2 regions of the Rothia sp. HMSC065B04 genome follow, and region 1 is predicted to be linked to the other one. Evidence: predicted binding sites of a transcription regulator. Region 1 holds the regulator's gene; the other holds the start of a gene.
The links. The regulator HspR, encoded in region 1, represses chaperone genes until heat shock. The targets are predictions, from matches to a motif close to AAGTTGAGTCNNNNNGACTCAACTT.

Region 2: clpB (ATP-dependent chaperone ClpB) is a predicted target of HspR. The motif match lies at 2,783-2,807, and genes of this name have one in related genera.

The regions. Positions count from the first base shown of each region.
Region 1 covers NZ_KV808408.1:786,290-791,107, reverse strand. Annotated here, with positions in the region: gene dnaK (molecular chaperone DnaK) at 1-355, shown strand, start outside; gene HMPREF2845_RS06400 (nucleotide exchange factor GrpE) at 358-936, shown strand; gene HMPREF2845_RS06395 (DnaJ domain-containing protein) at 1,222-2,214, shown strand; gene HMPREF2845_RS06390 (heat shock protein transcriptional repressor HspR) at 2,218-2,724, shown strand; gene HMPREF2845_RS06385 (RNA-guided endonuclease InsQ/TnpB family protein) at 2,899-4,137, opposite strand; gene tnpA (IS200/IS605 family transposase) at 4,164-4,598, shown strand.
Region 2 covers NZ_KV808406.1:313,517-318,334, forward strand. Annotated here, with positions in the region: gene HMPREF2845_RS01395 (VIT1/CCC1 transporter family protein) at 1-42, opposite strand, end outside; gene HMPREF2845_RS01400 (Dps family protein) at 393-890, opposite strand; gene HMPREF2845_RS01405 (HAD family hydrolase) at 1,226-1,882, opposite strand; gene HMPREF2845_RS01410 (NAD(P)-dependent oxidoreductase) at 1,901-2,584, opposite strand; gene clpB (ATP-dependent chaperone ClpB) at 2,860-4,818, shown strand, end outside.

The DNA of each region.
Region 1 (4,818 bases):
CAAGGACGCAGAGGCACACGCTGAGCAGGACAAGGCACGCCGCGAGGCTGCTGACACCCGCAACGCAGCCGAGTCCGTCGCATACTCCGTCGAGAAGCTCCTGAAGGAGAACGGCGACAAGCTGCCCGAGAACGTCAAGACCGAGGTCCAGGGCGATGTCGACGAGCTGAAGAAGGCACTCGAGGGCGACGACGACGCAGCAGTGAAGTCCGCATTCGAGAAGCTGCAGGCATCCCAGTCCAAGCTGGGTGAGGCACTCTACGCAGCAGCACAGGCTGAGGCATCCGAGTCCAAGCCCGCCGCTGATGAGGACGTTGTCGACGCCGAGGTTATCGACGAAGACGAGAAGAAGTAATCATGGCTGAGCAGGAAAACACCACCCCCGACCCGCTGGAGGAGGCATTCAACGCCCCCGCAGCGGAAGGCCACCCCGAAGCTGAATCGGTCGAAAGCCCCGAAGACGCTGCGGAAGCCGTCGAGGCTGAGCTCCAGGACGCCGTAGAAGCAGAATCTGCGGATGCGGCACTCGCCGCGGAGCGCCTGGACTCCCTGCTTCGCCTGCAGGCAGAGTTCACTAACTTCAAGAACCGCACCGCTCGCGAAAAGGAGCAGCTGCGAGGCTTCGTAATCGGTGACCTGGTCGGCGCACTGTTGCCGGTGCTCGACGATATCGACGCCGCACGTAAGCACGGCGACCTGCAGGAAGGCCCCTTCGCCTCCATTGCTACCAAGCTCGAAGAGCTGCTCGGCAAGCAGGGTGTGGAGCGTTTCGGTGAAGTAGGCGACGCCTTCGACCCGAACATTCACGAAGCTGTTCTGCAGCAGCCCACCGACGAGGTGGCTGAGGATCATGTCTCCATGGTTCTGCGTTACGGCTACCGCGTGAACGACCGTGTGGTTCGTACCGCTCAGGTGGCTGTGGCTGTCGCACCGTAAGGTGGCCGGCTAAGCATTGGCTGAATAACTAACGACGGGCGGGTGCTCTCCCTGGTGGGGGAGTGCCCGCCCTGTTGTTTGCCAGGGTTATTTATCCGGGCTGTGGCGAGCTGTTGCGGCGGTCAAGAGGCTTGTAGGGGTGCTATTTTTTGGGCCCAGCCCTTTCAAAATTGAGTCAAGTAGACTAAACTTTTATATAGAGCATTAAGACAAGCACGCGGTGCCCCTGCAAGCCGTCCCGTAACCGAGGAGGGCGGCGCATCACCGCAGAAGGAGAAACACAACATGGCAAGTGAAAACTGGCTAACCGACGACTTTTATAAGGCACTGGGTGTCAGCGAAGACGCAAGCGAAAGCGACATCAAGAAGGCATACCGCAAGCTCTCCCGCAAGTACCACCCGGACCTGAACCCCGGCGACGCCGCAGCAGAGAAGAAGTTCAAGGAAATCTCGGAAGCATACGACGTGCTCTCCGATAAGAAGCAGCGCGAAGAGTACGACCAGATTCGCCGCTACGGCGCATCTGGCATGGGCGGATTCGGAGGTGGCGGCTTCGGCGGTGGCAGCTACACCGGCTACCCCGGCGCGGACGCATTCGGCGGCTTCAGCAACGGCGGCGCAGGCATCAACATTGACGACCTGCTCGGCGGCCTCTTCGGCGGTAGCGCCGGCGGTTCCCGACGCTCCGCAGGCTTCACCAGCGCCGACTTTGGCGGCATGGGCGGCGGCGGCTTCGGCAGTGCACAGCACGCAGCCCCCGAAGAGAGCAGCACCAGCACCCGCATCAGCCTCGCTCAGGCATACACCGGCGCAACCGTGACTGTGTTCCTGCCGGATGGCTCCCACACCGAGGCACGCATCCCCGCAGGCATTAAGGACGGTCAGAAGGTCCGCCTGCGCGGCAAGGGTCTGCGCGGCGGCGATCTGAAGGTCACCGTGCGCGTCTCCGATGACTCCGTGTATTCGCGCGAGGGAAACAACCTGATTATGCGCGCACCCGTCACCCTCGCCGAGGCCGTCGACGGCGCAGTGATTGAGGTGCCTCTGCCCGACGCATCCACCGTGAAGCTGCGCCTGGCACCCGGCCAGGTCGGCCGCCGACTGCGCGCTAAGGGCCGCGGCTTCAAGGCTAAGGGCGGCGACGGCGACCTGCTGGTCATCCCGGAGATTGTACTGCCCACCGAGCTGAGCGCAGAGGCGCAGGAAGCATTCGATAAGTTCGTAAAACTGGCACCGCAGGAGAACCCGCGTAAGGATCTGTTGAAGAAGGCGAAGTAAACCATGGCATCTCGAGAATCATCATCTAAGTCCCGTAGCGGCAAGCCGCTGCACAGCGTGGACCGGCCGGTTTTCGTGATTTCTGTGGCGGCTGAGCTGGCGGGCATGCACCCGCAGACCCTGCGCCAGTATGACCGCATCGGCCTGGTCCAGCCTTCGCGTGCGCCCGGTAAGGCGCGCCGCTATTCGCAGCGTGACGTTAACCGTCTGCAGCAGATTCAGCAGCTCTCGCAGGAGGGCGTCTCCCTGGAGGGTATTCGCCGTATTATTGAGCTGCAGTCCCTTGTGGAGGATCAGCAGGAGCAGATTGCGGCGCTGCAGCATCAGGTTGAGGATGCGAAGGTGAAGCTGGGCTTGGCGGAGCGCGTGTTCGCCGCCGGTACCAGTGGCGACGTGGTGCATATTGCCCGCGGTACCCGCCCGGCGCCTCGTCAGCGTTCTTCGGCTGTGGTGCTGTACCGTCAGCGTCACCAGTCGGCTACGGCGGATGATACGAAGCCGCAGCGCTAAACCGGCTAAACCCGCTACACTGGGATAAACAGCTCGGCTGTTCTAGCTCGCTTCTAGTTCATTTGAGCTGGTCAGCCGCCCATATAGACTTGTGCGTCTTTGTGTATACGCCGCGTGAGGGAGGTTGACTTCCTCCTCCTTGCGAACAAAGAGGACTCCTGCCAGCCGCATACCCTACAGGTATGCGGCTCTCGGTGGGTTAACAGCGTCAACAGCAACAGCACCCGCAAGCAGGCGTCTTACGTCCCTCTTCTGTTCGTTTAAACTCTCCGCAAGTCCTGCGGCGAGCATAATATTCACACACGCATTAGCATCTCGATCTAAGCGCATACCACACTTGGTACACGCCCATTCACGGATATTCAGCGGCTTTCTACCGCCCGGCTCACCACACACAGAACACAGCTGCGACGTGGGGGCAAACCGGTCAGCAAAGACCACCATGCGATGACGTTCATCAGCCTTCTCTTCTATCAGACGGCGTAATAAACCCCATGAGGCATCCAATACCGACTTACCTAAACGGGTACGCGACAGACCAGCCACATTCAGGTTCTCCAGGGCGATGACTTGGTTCTCGTCCACCACCTTGTTTGCTACCTGATGCGCGTAATGGCTCCTTGTATTGCGTACCTTGGCGTGAGCTTTGGCTAGGCGGATGCGTTGCTTTTCGTAGCGGTTGCTACCGCGCTTTTTACGGGAGAGCTGACGTTGAAGCGTAGCAAGACGTGCCGCTGCCTTCTTTAAAGGGCGGGGGTTCTCAAAGAACACCCGTTCACCCTCAGAATTGACAGCTACGGCCAGGCGATTCAGGCCTAGGTCAACACCGACAGCGTATGCAGAAGGCTCCGGTATCTGAATATTTTCAGCAGGCACATCCACAACAAATGAGACATAGTACTTCCCATCCGGCTCACGAATGAGTGTGACTGAGGATGGCTCAGCAGGTAGAGGGCGTGACAGCACGAACCGCACATTTCCAATTTTGGCCAAGCGCACAAAACCGACTCGATGAGTTGTTTCATGCACTATAAACCCGGAGTTCTTCGTAAACCTTGCTGACTGGCGGTGACTGCGCTTTTTAAAGCGCGGTGCATGAGCGCCGCGTTTACCTTTGCGCTGGCCAGTGACAGTAGCAAAAAAAGCCTTATAGGCTTTATCCAAGTCACGTAAGGCTTGTTGTAGGGGTACGGAGGAGACCTCACTCAGCCAGAATCGTTCCTCGGTTTTCTTTAACGCAGTCAGGCGTGCGGACAGTTCAGCGGCTGAAGGTTTAGTGCCGGTGAGCCGGTAGGTCTCTAGTGCGTGGGCTAAAGCGTCGTTGTAGGTTACGCGCACGCATCCAAAGAGTCGGGCAATAGGTTCGACCTGGCCCGGTTTTGGGTATGCGCGGTATCGGTAACGCTTCAACATAACATCTCCATTATATACTTGGTGTCATGGCAGATAATGCAGACATTCGCACTGGAAGACAAGCTATCTGGGATCTTCATGTCCAGTTGGTGTTTGTAACTAAATACCGTCGATATGTCTTCACAGATGACATGTTGAAAACCTGTGAAAACATCATGCGGGACGTATGTAAAAACTTCGGCGCAACCTTGGAAGAGTTCAGCGGAGGGGCCAATCACGTTTACTTGCTGGTGGGATACCCTGCAACAGTTGCTGTTTCCAAGTTGGTCAATTCCCTCAAAGGTGTTTCCTCGCGTATCTTACGGCGAGATTACGCGGATGAGATTGCCCCTTACCTGTTGGATGGGCATCTGTGGTCACGCTCGTATTACGCAGGCTCTGCTAGTGGTGCTCTATCGCAAGCCGCGCTAACCGGCTACACTGGGATAAACAGCCCGGCTGTTCTAGCTTGTCTAGGCTAGTCAGCTACTTATATAGACTTGTGCGTCTTAGCGTCATACGAAGCGAGGGAGGGTAGACCCCCGCCCCGCATGCACTTGGACCCACACACAAGGAGGTGAGGCTCCCCGAACGAACGGGGAGCCTCACCTGCTTGGTTATATAGTTGGAGATAGCATAGTTGGACTAACAAGTTCGGGGTATTGAGATGGAAGAGGGGTTGGCAGAGTGAAAAATTTGTTC
Region 2 (4,818 bases), on a different contig from region 1:
GTGCTTGTCTTCGCCGTGCTCGTTTGGGGCGTGCGTGCTCATATCTCTCTTTCCGCCGGGTACGGGCCGCGCCGAGTATCTTTCGGGCGCTCAATCATGTGTTCGATCTGTGTGCTCTGTGTTGATCAGTGAACCACTGTAGAGCACTCCGAACAGAAAATCTAGGACGGCCTAACCCGGTGTTATTGTTCGCCTCAACGTACTTTGTGATACCGCACGGGCGAGGAACGATAGGTGAACTCGACGTCTATCTCGTGCAAAAAACCGGGCGGGTGCACCCTCCGTCAAGGAGAGCGCACCCGCCCGGTTTGTGGCTCTAAAAGATAGCGTCTACATGGCTTGCCGCCATAAGTAGGCTGCAGTTTAGAGGCTACAACTTAGATGGTTGCGGCTTAGATGTTGCCTTCGCCGTTCTCCAGGAATGCGCGGATGAACCACTGGAACTTCTCCAGCTCGGCGGTCTGACCAATCAGCAGGTCCTCGGTGACGGGGTCGGACTCGCCAGCGAATTCAATCGCCTTGCGGTGAGCCTCAATCACGCGGGTGTAGACGTCGTTCAGGGCGCGCAGGTGAGCGGCGACGGGTGCGCGGCCAACTGCGTAGTCCTCGACGGTGCGCTGTGCGACCAGTGCGCCAGCCAGACCGTTGGGGGTTGCGCCCAGGGTTGCCATGCGCTCTGCGATGGCGTCAACGAACTCGCGGACGGTGTCGACCTGGGGGTCAATCATCTCGTGAACGGCGATGAAGCCGGGGCCAGTCACGTTCCAGTGAGCGTGCTTCAGCAGCAGGTGCAGGTCGTTCAGGTCGTGCAGACGTGCCTGGAGAACCTCGGAAATGCCCTTGCCTTCTTCGAGGGTCAGGCCGGGTGCGGTGTAGTTTGCGAATGCCATGATGGTCTCCTTCATGATGCTGTGATGCTTGTGGTTCGGTGGGATCTGTTGCCCCGCCGAATCGTTATTATGAGTAAATCATTTTAAGAAACCGCTGTCAAGGTTATTTTGAGTAATTCGTAATAAATTGTCATCTATGTGTCACACTGCACTTAAAAGCTCCTGCCCAAGCTTGCCTGCCCCAAATGCCTGCGTGGCTCACCGCTCAGGCGCGCACAAAGGGTGGGACGCGCGGTATCTCATATCGCGCATCCCACCCTTTATGGTGAAGCGTATTCAGTTTTCTGCAGGGCTTCCAGCCTTTCTGCAGAGCTTCCCGCGTGTGAATCGGGTGGCTACGCCAGCGCGCGAACCGCCTCCAAGGTCAGCTCCTCATGCTTGAGGCGCACGGTGCCCAGCTCCGCCGGAACCTCCAGCTCGCCCGGCACAACAATGACACGCATACCCGCCGCGGTCGCACTGCGCACGCCCGACGGGGAGTCCTCAAGAGCCACGCACTGAGTCGGATCAACACCCAGACGCTCCGCCGCCAAAAGATAGGGCTGCGGGTTCGGCTTGGGGTGGGTGGTCTCATCATTGCCAATAACCACCGAGAACGTGCCCTCGGGTGCCGCATCCGCGGTGCGGCGAGCCACGGAAGTGGTCGCATTCGTGACGACTGCCGCCGGAATCTGCGCGTCGCGAACCTCCGAGAGGAAGCGCTCAATGCCGGGCAGGAATTCGACCGGCTGCTGCGCCAGGGTTTCGTGCACCTTCGCCACCAGTCGATCGTTAATCTCCTCGTCTGGCAGGTTTACGCCGCGCTCGCGCAGGCGATCCAGGGTGAACTGCATGGATAGGCCCAGGCAGTCGAGGGTGTCCTGCTCGGTCCAGGTGCCGCCAAATTCTGCGGTGAGAGCAACCTTTGCGGCAGCCCATACGGGTTCGGTATCGACGAGGGTTCCGTCGTGGTCGAAGAGAATGGCGGCGGGGAAGGTGTTCGTAGTCGTCATGTCATTAAGCCTACCGGTTTATTTCTGGGGCGAGCGTAGCACGGCGTCCCCAATCGTCACCAAAAAATCCGTACCCGCGTTCTGGGGGTTCTTGGCGATAGTGAGCAGCGCATCGGCAACGTCTTCACGGGCAATCGTCGGAATGCCCGGAGTTCGCTCGACGCTCGCCATATCAAACACCTTCACCCCGCCCTTACCGGGCTTGTCGGTCAGCCTGCCCGGATGAGCACGCGAAATATACGGCTGATATTCGACAACCAGGGCGTCCGCCTTAACCTTGTCGGTAAAAATGCCGCGCATGATGACCTTGCACACCAGGCGCATGGGGAGGGATGCGGTCCGTACCGTATCGCCCACACCGTAGGCGCTCATCAGAACGCAGTGCTTCACGCCTGCGCCCGTGACCGCCTCCATGATGAGAGGCAGGCGCTCCTGCATGAACGTGGAGGAGAGAAATTCTCGCACCGTGGCTTTCTGCCCCAGGATGCTCACCATGACGTCCTGTCCGGAGGATACTGCGGCGAGTCGCTCGGCATCATCTAGAATGCCGGGGGTAATCGTGAGGTTCGGGTGGGTTCCCAGTAGTGTTCGCGCCTTATGGGGGTTGCGCACATAGGCGGTGACGGTGTGCCCCTGTTCTAGTACTTTGCGGGTGAAGAGGTAGCCGGTGCGGCCGGTTGCACCTAGAACCAGTATTTTCATGTGGGTCCCCATTCGTGACTGTGATTGTTGTGGGAGCCCGCAAGCACCCAGCCTCGCAAGTACCCAGTCCGGTCAGTATAACAATGCGGTTTTGACTGGGGCTTTTGTCCGGGGCTTTTGTTTGGGGGTCAGGGGTGTGAGGTGGGGTGAGGTGGGGTGAAAAATATGAAAATTTTTTTGCAGGAGGCTTGCGAAACATAATTGAGTGGAGTAGACTCAAGTTATGTAATGCAGGGGCGCATAGGATAAGCCCCTCGAAATGCGAAAGGAACATCATGGACAACAAGTTCACCACCAAGAGTCAAGAAGTCATCTCGGCGGCAAATACTAATGCTCAAACCGCCGGCAACCCCACTATTGAAACCGCACACATCCTCAAGGCCCTCATGGACCAGCGCGAAGGCGTCGCCGTAGCAGTCCTCAAGGCTGCAGGCCTGGATGTGGACGCTATCTCCGAGGCGGCATCCGCTGAAATCAAGAAGCTGCCGAAGGCATCCGGTGCCTCCGTGCAGAACGCCTCCCTCAGCCGTGCCGCGCTCTCCGCTCTGCAGGCGGCACAGACCCGCGCCCAGGGATTCGGAGATACCTACGTTTCTACCGAAATGATTCTGCTGGGCATTGCCAGCGGAACCGATAGCACCGCTGAAGCAATGCACAAGCTCGGCGCTACCGCAGAGCTCATCGCACAGACCATCCCCAACGTCCGAGGAGACCGCACCGTGGACACCCCCGACCCCGAGGGCACCTTCCAGGCTCTCGAAAAGTACGGCACCGACCTGACCGCCATTGCCCGCGCAGGCAAGCTTGACCCGGTCATCGGCCGCGACTCTGAGATTCGCCGCGTCGTGCAGGTGCTCTCCCGCCGAACCAAGAACAACCCCGTTCTGATTGGTGAGCCCGGCGTCGGTAAGACCGCCGTCGTGGAAGGCCTGGCACAGCGCATGGTTTCCGGCGACGTGCCCGAATCCCTGCGCGGCAAGACCCTCATCAGCCTGGACCTGGGCTCCATGGTTGCAGGCGCAAAGTACCGCGGTGAATTCGAGGAGCGCCTGAAGGCAGTCCTCGAAGAAATCAAGAAGTCCGAGGGCCAGATTGTGACCTTCATCGACGAGATTCACACCGTTGTCGGTGCTGGCGCATCCGAAGGCTCCATGGACGCAGGCAACATGCTCAAGCCCATGCTCGCCCGAGGCGAGTTGCGCCTGATCGGTGCCACCACCCTCGACGAGTACCGCGAGAACATCGAGAAGGACCCCGCCCTGGAGCGCCGCTTCCAGCAGGTGTACGTGGGCGAGCCCAGCGTAGATGACACCATCGGTATTCTGCGCGGTCTGAAGGAACGCTACGAGGCACACCACAAGGTGCAGATTGCTGACTCCGCGCTGGTTGCCGCAGCAACCCTGTCTAACCGCTACATTCCCTCCCGTCAGCTGCCGGACAAGGCAATTGACCTGATTGATGAGGCAGCATCCCGCCTGCGCATGGAAATTGACTCCGCACCGGAGGAAATCGACCAGCTGCGCCGCGCCGTGGACCGCCTCACCATGGAGGAACTGGCACTTGCCGGCGAAACCGACCCCGCATCCGTGGAGCGTCTGGAAGCGTTGCGCAAGGACATGGCTGACAAGAAGGAACAGCTCGACTCCCTCAACGCCCGTTGGGAAGCCGAGAAGGCGAACCTGAACCGCGTGGGTGACCTCAAGACTGAGATTGACGAGCTGCGCTCCCGCGCAGAGGTTGCACAGCGCGAGGGTAACCTCGCCGAGGCATCTCGCCTGCTCTACGGTGAAATTCCCGCGAAGCAGGCTGAGCTGGAAGAAGCACAGCGCGCCGAGGACACCGCCAAGAGCGAGTCCATGGTCTCCGAAGAGGTTACCGCGGACGATATTGCCGAGGTGATCTCCTCCTGGACCGGCATTCCCGCAGGTCGCATGATGCAGGGCGAGTCCGAGAAGCTGCTCGAAATGGAGAAGCGCATCGGTGCCCGCCTTATCGGCCAGGAAGCCGCAGTGGTCGCTGTCTCTGACGCTGTGCGCCGCGCCCGCGCCGGTATTTCCGACCCGAACCGCCCGATTGGTTCCTTCCTGTTCCTGGGCCCGACCGGTGTTGGTAAGACCGAGCTGGCTAAGGCACTGGCTGAGTTCCAGTTCGATGACGAGCGTGCCCTGGTGCGTATCGACATGAGCGAGTACTCCGAGAAGCACACCGTGTCCCGCCTGGTCGGTGCCCCTCCC